3 regions of the Clostridium moutaii genome follow, and region 2 is predicted to be linked to each of the others. Evidence: riboswitches for the same ligand, from Rfam matches in the RefSeq annotation. Region 2 holds a riboswitch; each other region holds the start of a gene.

Region 1 (3,283 bases), on a different contig from region 2:
CCATTGTCTTTATTTTGAAATATTATATCTTCTATAATTCCCTGCAAATCCTGCATAAGATCTCTCCCACTTTAATAAACATGTAAAAACCTATATCTTTGAATATAATTATAACACATAAGTTTAATTTTAAAAAAGCTCTGTAAATTTGCATACAGAGCTTTTAAAATTCTAGATATATTTTTTTATATCATCAACTTTATTTAATTTTTCCCAAGGTAAATCTATATCGGTTCTTCCAAAATGCCCATAAGCTGCAACCTGTCTGTATATAGGTCTTCTCAAATCCAAATCCCTTATTATAACAGCTGGCCTTAGATCAAATACCTTCTCTACTATGCCCACTATTTCCTCTTCTGATATTTTCCCAGTGTTGAAAGTATCAACAGTTATAGATACAGGTTTTGCTACACCTATAGCATATGCAAGTTGTATTTCCAGCTTATCGGCAACACCAGCAGCTACCAAATTTTTTGCCACCCATCTTGCAGCATAAGCAGCGGATCTATCCACCTTGGTTGGATCCTTTCCTGAAAACGCTCCACCACCATGTCTTCCATATCCACCATAGGTGTCCACTATTATTTTTCTTCCTGTAAGACCAGAGTCTCCCTGAGGTCCACCAACCACAAACCTTCCTGTTGGATTTATGAAGTACTTAGTATTTTTATCCAAAAATTCCGGTGACACAACAGGCTTTATAACATGTTCAATTATATCACTTTCAATTTGTTCTTTAGTTACCAGTTCATCATGCTGGGCGGATACCACTATAGTATCAACTCTAATAGGTTTATTGTCATCATATTCTATAGTCACCTGGGTTTTTCCATCTGGCCTCAAATAACTTAAAGTCCCATCCTTTCTAACCTGTGCCAATCTTTTTGCCAGCTTATGAGCCAGACTTATAGGCATAGGCATATATTCTGGAGTCTCATTAGTGGCAAATCCAAACATCATACCTTGATCTCCTGCTCCTATGGCATCTGTTCCCTCCATCTGTCCTTTTTTAGCTTCCAGGGACTGGTTGACCCCCATAGCTATATCTGATGATTGTTCATCAATTGAGCTCATCACTGAGCAGGTATCACAGTCAAATCCATATTTAGCTCTGGTATATCCTATTTCCCTTACAGTCTTTCTAACTATTTTAGATATATCAACATAACATTTAGTTGATATTTCTCCCATAACCAAAATCATACCTGTAGTAGTAGCAGTTTCACATGCTACTCTTCCGTAAGGATCTTGTTTTAATATAGCGTCCAGAATTGCATCTGAAATTTGATCGCACATTTTATCTGGATGACCTTCTGTAACTGACTCAGACGTAAATAATTTTCTCATTTTCAATACCTCCATACTGTATAAAAAAATAAAAACCTCTTCAAATAAGAAGAGGTTAAATAATTAACTGCTCTCTTATCTTGCAAAATTAACTTGCAGGAATTGGCACCTTGGCAAAATTTCTACTGGTTGCCGGGTTTCATCGGGCCTTTTTCCCTCCGCCTCTCTGGATAAGAGTTTATATTATAGATTTACAATAATTATAAAGATTCTAATAAAACAAAAAACACCCTAACAGTGCTTTTTTATGGTGGAGGAAGATGGATTCGAACCATCGAAGTCACTGACAACAGATTTACAGTCTGCCCCCTTTGGCCGCTCGGGAATTCCTCCGCATTTGGTGCTGGCAGTAGGCTTCGAACCCACGACCTACTGATTACAAGTCAGTTGCTCTACCTGCTGAGCTATGCCAGCTTATTTTGTTATAATGTGGTGGGCACAACAGGGCTCGAACCTGTGACCCTCTGCTTGTAAGGCAGATGCTCTCCCAGCTGAGCTATGCGCCCATAATATTTGGTGGAGGAAGATGGATTCGAACCATCGAAGTCACTGACAACAGATTTACAGTCTGCCCCCTTTGGCCGCTCGGGAATTCCTCCACATTTGGTGCTGGCAGTAGGCTTCGAACCCACGACCTACTGATTACAAGTCAGTTGCTCTACCTGCTGAGCTATGCCAGCCTATTTATTTCATACAATTACGCCCACATAAAACATAAAGGCGTTTAACGTAGTTTAGTATACATTTTTGTGCAATTATTTTCAAATTTCATATTACATTAAAATCTAATGTTAAATGTTTATTCCTTCATGTATCTCATTATTCCTTTAGAAATCATATACCTGTGATTTAGACATAATATTTTACATAATTCCATCATATAAATTATATATAGTATTCTCTTTGGATATTATCCATAGATAGGTATTGCATACATAAAAGAAGGTGAATATATTGAATAAAGTAAAATCTAACTATAAAAATCCATTGGCATATTACGATTTAGCCTATTTTTTAAAGGATCACATCAACAAGGATACCATTATTGTATGTATCGGTACAGATAGATATATAGGGGACTGTCTTGGCCCCTTAGTAGGTACTCTGCTAAAGTGCAAGCACTTTCCTCTGCCAGTTTATGGCACAATTTCAGAACCCATACATGCTTTGAACATTGAGAGTAGACTAAATGAAATAAAGTTACTTCATCCTCATAACAACATTATAGGGATCGATGCCTGTTTAGGAGATTCCAAAACCATTGGAGAAATACAGGTAAGGGACTTTCCCGTTCATCCCGGCAAGGGAGTAGGAAAATCCCTTCCCAATGTAGGGGATTCCTCAATAATAGGCATAGTTGATTCAAATGGCAATGAAGATATATTTAATAATACCAGCAATATACGTTTGAATCTAATTTTAAATATGGCCGAAGTAATACTTTATTCATTAATTCATTCATATTATCTCTATTATAATAATATCTTATTGTAAATATATAGACAAATTTTTTAACACCAATAAAATATCCTCAATCTATTAAGGTTATATCATCACCGGTAAAAATAACTTCCATTTTGTCCAAATACTCAAGAACCTTTCCTGTGCCTAAAGCTACACAGGATATTGGATCTTCAGCTACATAAACAGGCACATGAGTTACTTCCTGTATTAAATCACTTAATCCATTTAGCAAGGCTCCTCCTCCAGTCATAACAATACCTTTCTCAGCTATATCAGCGGATAACTCTGGAGGAGTTTTTTCCAATACCGCCCTAGCTGTATCTGCTATAGAATTTACAGTTTCCTTCAAAGCTATTCTCATTTCTTTAGATGATACTTCCATATTTTTGGGGAGCCCTGTAATTAAATCTCTTCCCCTTATTTCCATACTTATCTCTTCATCTTTGTTAAATGCAGAACCTATATTTATCTT
Region 2 (3,283 bases):
CTGTTCCAACTACTGTTGATATGATTCCTGAAATGGCTACCATATAAAAAGTTTCAAATATTGCTTTTATCATCTCAGGATATAAGGTCACCAAATTTGGTGCTATCTTTCCTAAAAATTCAATCATTATTTATCACCTTCACAAAATTTTTTTAATCTGCATATTTTAAGTCTAATTATTTCCAACCTTTAATTTAGCATCATCTTTTTTAATATCCACATATTCCACATGTATATTGTTTTCCTCTAAGTACCTTATTGAACTATTTATTCCTTCATCCGTACCGCTTAATTTTACTATTAAGTTTCCTATAGGTACATTTTGGATGATCTCTATATTTCCAAACAGTATACTGGCATCTATTTTAAACTTCCTGGAAATCTTTGAAATAAAAGCTTGGCCTGTTTTTTGCCCTGTAAAAGATATTTTAACAATACTTTCTCCTTCCGTTATTTGTTTTAGTTCACCTACAGAGTTTCCCTCTTTGAGGAAATCGTAGATTTTTTCATAGTGAAATAATGAGGATATAAATTTCTTTGTTATATTGACTTTTGGATTTGTAAATATATCTATAATATTTCCTTCCTCCACTATTTTACCGGAATCTATTACTGCAACCCTTTGACATATCTCTTTCACAACTTCCATTTGATGGGTTATAACTACTATTGTCAATTTTAATTTTTCATTGATGTTTTTTAAAAGTTTTAAAATTGCCTGAGTTGTTTGTGGATCCAAAGCGGATGTTGCTTCATCGCATAAAAGCACTTCAGGGTCATTTGCCAGTGACCTGGCAATTCCAACTCTTTGTTTTTGTCCACCGCTTAACTGTGAAGGGTATACATTTATTTTGTCACTTAATTCCACCAGTTTTAAAAGATCCAGCACCTTTTTTTCTATGTCTTTTTTACTCAAACCCTTTCCCTTTAAAGGATAGGCCACATTTTCAAATACCGTTCTGTTTTTCATAAGATTAAAATTTTGAAATATCATTCCAATTTTTTCCCTACTTTTTCTCAGTTCTTTTGAAGATAAACGAGTTAAATTCTTTCCATTTACAATTACTTCTCCGGAAGTTGGCTGTTCCAATAAATTTATACAACGAATCAAGGTACTTTTCCCGGCACCACTATATCCTATAATTCCAAAAATTTCACCAGCTTTAATATGAAGATTAATATTTTTTAAAGCTTCAACTGTATTAGTTTTACTTGTATAAATCTTGTTGATATTTTTTAGCCATATCATCCTTTTTCCTCCTTTAAAATTTCAACTAATTTTTTCAAAATCATATATTGCAATTTTGCAGTAATTTCATATATAAAATAAAAAACCTCTTCATACAAAGAAGAGGATGCAAGGCATAAAAAAAACCCGCGGAAGGGTTTTTATGCCTTTCCTCATCTTTCAGAACAACGTTCTGCTGGATTTAGCACCATCACATATATGTGGTTGCTGAAACTTCAAAGGGCCAGTCCCTCAGTTTCTCTTGATAAGGATATATTTAATTTTTACGAATTTATTTTATAAGTTAGATTATACAACTTATTTTTATTATGTCAATACGCAATATTAATTTTTTTATTATTGACAAAAATAACTAGAAGTTCTATTATGTTTAATAGTCAATACAATATGTAAAATTCTTATCCAGAGAGGTGGAGGGAATGGCCCTTTGAAACCTCGGCAGCAGATCCTATTTAGGATACTGTGCCAATTCCAACAAGTTTATTCTTGAAAGATAAGAAGGGAAATCTACAAATAAGTATATATCTCTTCTTTATTTCAAAGAAGATTTTTTTATTTAAAGAGGAGGTTCATATTATGAGTACAAACATTATTAAAAATTTTCAGCATGAAATAATCAATGAAATTGAAAGCAAGAAGGACACTTATATAAATATAAGTCACCTAATACACAATCATCCTGAAATAGGAAACCAGGAGTTTTTTTCTTCCAAATTGCTTATAGACGCCTTGGAAAAGGAAGGTTTTTCCATAGAAAAAGCTGTGGCAGGACACTCGACTTCCTTTATAGCCAGGAAAAAGTCAAATAAAAATTCTGGTGCCGTTATAGGATATTTAGCCGAATATGATGCTCTTCCTAATTTAGGCCATGCTTGCGGTCACAATATCATAGGTACAGCAAGTACAGCAGCAGCTATTTCCCTGTCAAAGCTCATAGATGAAATTGGTGGAGAAATTTTAGTATTTGGAACTCCTGCCGAAGAGGGCGGGGAAAACGGCAGTGCAAAGGCAAGCTTTGTAAAGCATAATTTATTTGATGGTGTAGATGCATGCATGATGATCCATCCTGGAAATAATAATTATAAAACAGTTAAGTCTTTGGCCAACGATCCCATTCAATTTGAGTTTATAGGGAAAGCAGCTCACGCAGCAGCTTGTCCCGAAAAAGGTATAAATGCGCTGGATGGAGTGATTCAATTATTCAATGGAATAAACGCCTTAAGACAGCATGTCACAAGTGATGTGAGAATACATGGCATTATAACTGATGGAGGATATGCGCCAAATATTGTTCCCGATTATGCTAAGGCCAAATTCTTTATACGCGCTGCTGAAAGAAGTACTTGTGATGAGGTCACAAAAAAGATTATAAATATTGCCAAAGGTGCAGCTTTAATCACCGGTTCTAAAGTCAACATAAGCTTTTTTCAAAATGAAATAGATAATTTCCTACTAAATAGTAAATTTGATGAAGTATTTGCAGACAATCTTAAATTACTTGGAATTAATTTGGATAATAAAATACCTGAAGGCCTTGGTTCCACGGATGCAGGTAATGTAAGCCATGTTGTTCCGACTATTCACCCCCATATAAAAATCGGTGATGACAAACTAGTAGGACATACTCCTGAATTTCGTGAGGCGGCAATATCAAAACAAGGTGATGAAGCTCTGTTAATTGGAATTAAAGCACTGGCTCTCACAGGGCTCACTCTGCTGACAGATAAAAACAAGCTTACTGCAATTAAGGAAGAATTCAATAGGCAACATTCTTAATAAAGTCCATGGATCAGAAATTACTATAGGATATAATTCTGTAGTAATTTCTGTCTTTCAATTATACTACTTAAACCCTATAAATATAGTTTATTGTTTTTAGTTAGTCACTTTAAAGATAATAATTTTTTCTGTCATGCCGTCATAATTTTAGTAGTAACTAAATTTTTTGCTTCATTCGGAATAGTAAATTCTGAATCAGCTGGAGTATCTCAAAATGACATAATTTACTGCTTTTCTGTTTCAAAAACTTCTGCA
Region 3 (3,283 bases), on a different contig from region 2:
AATAAAAGAGATGGATTTTTTAGCGAATGTGAATCCAATCCTCTAATAGGGTGCTCTTTAAATCCAAATCACTGGTTTTGTTACCCGGCAAAGGTGGGAAACCTTTTGGCATATATATATTTTCACAGGGATTTTATGGCCCATGGGGTTACGTTGTGTAATTTATTTGAAATGGCAAGTGAAGAAGAATATAGAGGAAAGAAGCCGGATATAATTTATGTGTTTGGGGCTAGAGATAATTGTGAGAATATAAAGACTATTTTTTATGATGATGCAGAAAACAATATAATGCTTGGATATATAAATTATAGTGAAGATATAGATTATTTTGGTTATATGAAGAAAATGACATTGACTCTTCATAATCTTATAATGATAAAGAGAGGATATTTACCAATACATGGAGCTATGGTAAATATAGTAACAAAGGATAATAAGGTAGCTAACATAATTATAATGGGAGACAGTGGTGCAGGAAAATCAGAAAGCCTGGAGGCATTTAGGGAATTGGGAGAAGAGTATATAAGTGATATGACTGTAGTTTTTGATGATATGGGTACGGTTAAAATTGAAGAAGGTAATAAACCATTGGCTTATGGTACTGAGATAGGAGCTTTTGTGAGGCTAGACGACTTGGATACGGGATATGCATTTAGACAGATAGATAGAAGTATATTTATGAACCCTGACAAGATAAATGCCAGGCTGGTCATTCCAGTTGCCAGTTATACGGAGATTACAAAGGGATATCCTATAGATTTATTTTTATATGCAAACAATTATGAAGATGGTGATGAACTGGAATTTTTTAAATCTACAGATGAAGCTATAGAAGTGTTTAGGGCCGGAAAGAGAATTGCCAAGGGAACGACTACTGAAAAAGGACTTGTGGGTACTTATTTTGCCAATCCATTTGGACCCGTGCAAAAGGAAGAGGAAACAGATAAAATACTGCGCAGATATCTGGATGAGTTTTTTAAGTCAGGTATAAAAGTTGGTCAGCTTAGAACTTGTTTAGGTATAAGCGGCAAAGAAAAGGAAGGGCCTAAAAAGGCTGCTTTAAAATTATTAGAAGAAATAAAGAATCTGTAAAAAATATTGTGATTTATCAAAAACATAAGTTGACAAAAAGTTAATGTTTTGATATCCTTTATTTAATTAAATATTATAATTCTTATCGCGAGAGACTGAGGGACTGGCCCTATGACGTCCAGCAACCTAAAATTATATTTTAAGGTGCTAATTCCAGCAGGTAATACCTGGAAGATAAGATATAGAAGTACGCAAATCTTCTTATAGCTTATCTATAAGAAGATTTTTTATTAAAAAAAATTGGAGGAATTGAAGATGAGTGTAGAAAGTGTAGTTAATTATTTTTTAGATAGGGGTATTGAGAATCCGGTATTTAAGCTTCCACATAGTGGTGCCACGGTACAGCAGGCTGCAGAAACCATACATACAGATCCCAAATATATAGCAAAAACATTGGCATTTAAGCTTAAAAATGAGGATATAGTAATAGTTATGAGGGGTGATTTAAGAGTTAGCAACAAAAAATTTAAAAACTTTTTTAAAACCAAGGCAAAGATGCTGGATCACGATGAAGTATTGGAAGTCACAGGTCATCCTGTAGGAGGTCTATGTCCTTTTGGGTTAAAAAATCCTATTAAAGTATATTTAGATGAATCTATAAGGGATTTTCAATACGTATACCCTGCCGCTGGTTCAAGGGAATTTGCTCTTAAAATAGAGCCTGAAACAATTAGCAATTTAGTTAATGGACAGTGGATAGATGTTTGTGAAAGTTGAATGAATTTAGGGTAAGTATGATATGTGCTCTAAACAGATTGACAGGCAGGATTAAAATTTTATATTGCTTATGTGTAGATTATATGGTAAAATTAATGTCATTAAAGAAAAATAAAAACTTGAATGTTAAAAGGGAGTAACTGCCTATATTGGTGATAAAGTCAACATACTGACCTTTGGGTCTGGCTTTGTCGTGGCTGATTTCAGTCAAGCGAGACTTTTAACACAATGGTTCTATCATTGTGCTATAAAGTCTTTTTTAGTGTGATTATTTATGCTAAAAAAGATTTTAAGCAGGATAGAAATTCACTGTGTTAGAAGCCTTTTTATTTTTATATATAAATTTTAAAAGGAGGTTACTAAATGACAATAATTATTAAAGCATTATTACTTGTAGTTGTGGCAGAAATGGGTGATAAAACTCAACTGCTTGCTATGGCTATGGCTGGTAAGTACAAAGTAAAACAAGTATTGATGGGGGTGCTTGTTGCTACAATTTTCAATCATGCTCTTGCAGTAGCAGCGGGAAGTTATCTGAATTCCATTATACCAATGAACATAGTAAAAATTGTAGCTGCAGTATTATTTCTAATCTTTGGACTTTGGACATTAAGAGGAGATAAAATTGATGAAGTGGATGAAAAAAAGAATAAATTTGGTCCAGTTGTTACAGTAGCAATAGCTTTTTTCCTAGCAGAAATGGGTGATAAAACTCAACTTATGACAATAACAATATCTGCACAAAGTAATCAACCAATATTTATATTAATGGGAACTACAATAGGCATGTTAATTGCTGATGGTATAGGTATTATAGGCGGGGCATGGATGTGCAAGCATATCCCGGAAATATACATAAAATGGATAGCAGGAATTATATTTATATTCTTTGGATCAGTTACTATTTACAACGCTGTTTCTTTCTGGTCACCTGTATATATAATTTTATACATACTAATACTTATGGTATTAATATATTTATTCGGTGTTAAATTCTCACATCATAGTCAGGTCTGTAATATAGCTTTGCCGAATAAAAATGATCCAAAAGATAAATTAATTTAATACTTATCTAGCTGCCGCAATTATAAATGCCGGTGCATTATTATTTTCCAAAGCTGAAATAAAAGCCCTTATCTCGGGGCTTTATTTTTCTTTCTAATTGAATAACCAAAAGAACCAAGTGATTTTGAATTCAAACTATAATATTCTCCGTGGCTGTAGCAAATAAGATTTGCCTTATCAAAATGTATTTTGTTATTTGAATCCAATAAATTTTCATCTATTTTAACATTTAAAACTTTAAGTAGGAATAAATCATGGGTTCCAAGAGGTGTAACTGATTTTACTTTACATTCTAAAGCTATTGGGGATTTTTGTAATGAGGGAGTAGAAATGGATACACCTTTATTAAGCTGCAGGTTAAAGTGTTTGATTTTATCTTCTATCCTTCCAGAAATAACACCACAATAGT

Evidence for each region. A riboswitch is a leader RNA that binds a small molecule or an ion and turns the genes downstream of it on or off. The one in region 2 is predicted to bind S-adenosylmethionine.
Region 1: linked by a shared signal. The riboswitch ahead of metK (methionine adenosyltransferase) and the one ahead of AB8U03_RS06680 (methionine ABC transporter ATP-binding protein) in region 2 are both predicted to bind S-adenosylmethionine.
Region 3: linked by a shared signal. The riboswitch ahead of AB8U03_RS14865 (YbaK/EbsC family protein) and the one ahead of AB8U03_RS06680 (methionine ABC transporter ATP-binding protein) in region 2 are both predicted to bind S-adenosylmethionine.

The regions. Positions count from the first base shown of each region.
Region 1 covers NZ_JBGEWD010000002.1:183,713-186,995, forward strand. The annotation lists gene recD2 (SF1B family DNA helicase RecD2) at 1-56, opposite strand, end outside; gene metK (methionine adenosyltransferase) at 172-1,347, opposite strand; SAM riboswitch class I at 1,420-1,524, opposite strand; tRNA gene AB8U03_RS03605 (tRNA-Tyr) at 1,596-1,680, opposite strand; tRNA gene AB8U03_RS03610 (tRNA-Thr) at 1,686-1,761, opposite strand; tRNA gene AB8U03_RS03615 (tRNA-Val) at 1,778-1,853, opposite strand; tRNA gene AB8U03_RS03620 (tRNA-Tyr) at 1,862-1,946, opposite strand; tRNA gene AB8U03_RS03625 (tRNA-Thr) at 1,952-2,027, opposite strand; gene yyaC (spore protease YyaC) at 2,302-2,841, shown strand; gene mreB (rod shape-determining protein) at 2,879-3,283, opposite strand, start outside.
Region 2 covers NZ_JBGEWD010000005.1:28,512-31,794, reverse strand. The annotation lists gene AB8U03_RS06685 (methionine ABC transporter permease) at 1-127, opposite strand, end outside; gene AB8U03_RS06680 (methionine ABC transporter ATP-binding protein) at 173-1,249, opposite strand; SAM riboswitch class I at 1,399-1,500, opposite strand; SAM riboswitch class I at 1,645-1,749, shown strand; gene AB8U03_RS06675 (M20 family metallopeptidase) at 1,826-3,025, shown strand.
Region 3 covers NZ_JBGEWD010000019.1:6,058-9,340, reverse strand. The annotation lists gene AB8U03_RS14870 (phosphoenolpyruvate carboxykinase (ATP)) at 1-1,092, shown strand, start outside; SAM riboswitch class I at 1,172-1,273, shown strand; gene AB8U03_RS14865 (YbaK/EbsC family protein) at 1,348-1,809, shown strand; gene AB8U03_RS14860 (TMEM165/GDT1 family protein) at 2,173-2,874, shown strand; gene AB8U03_RS14855 (flavin reductase family protein) at 2,943-3,283, opposite strand, start outside.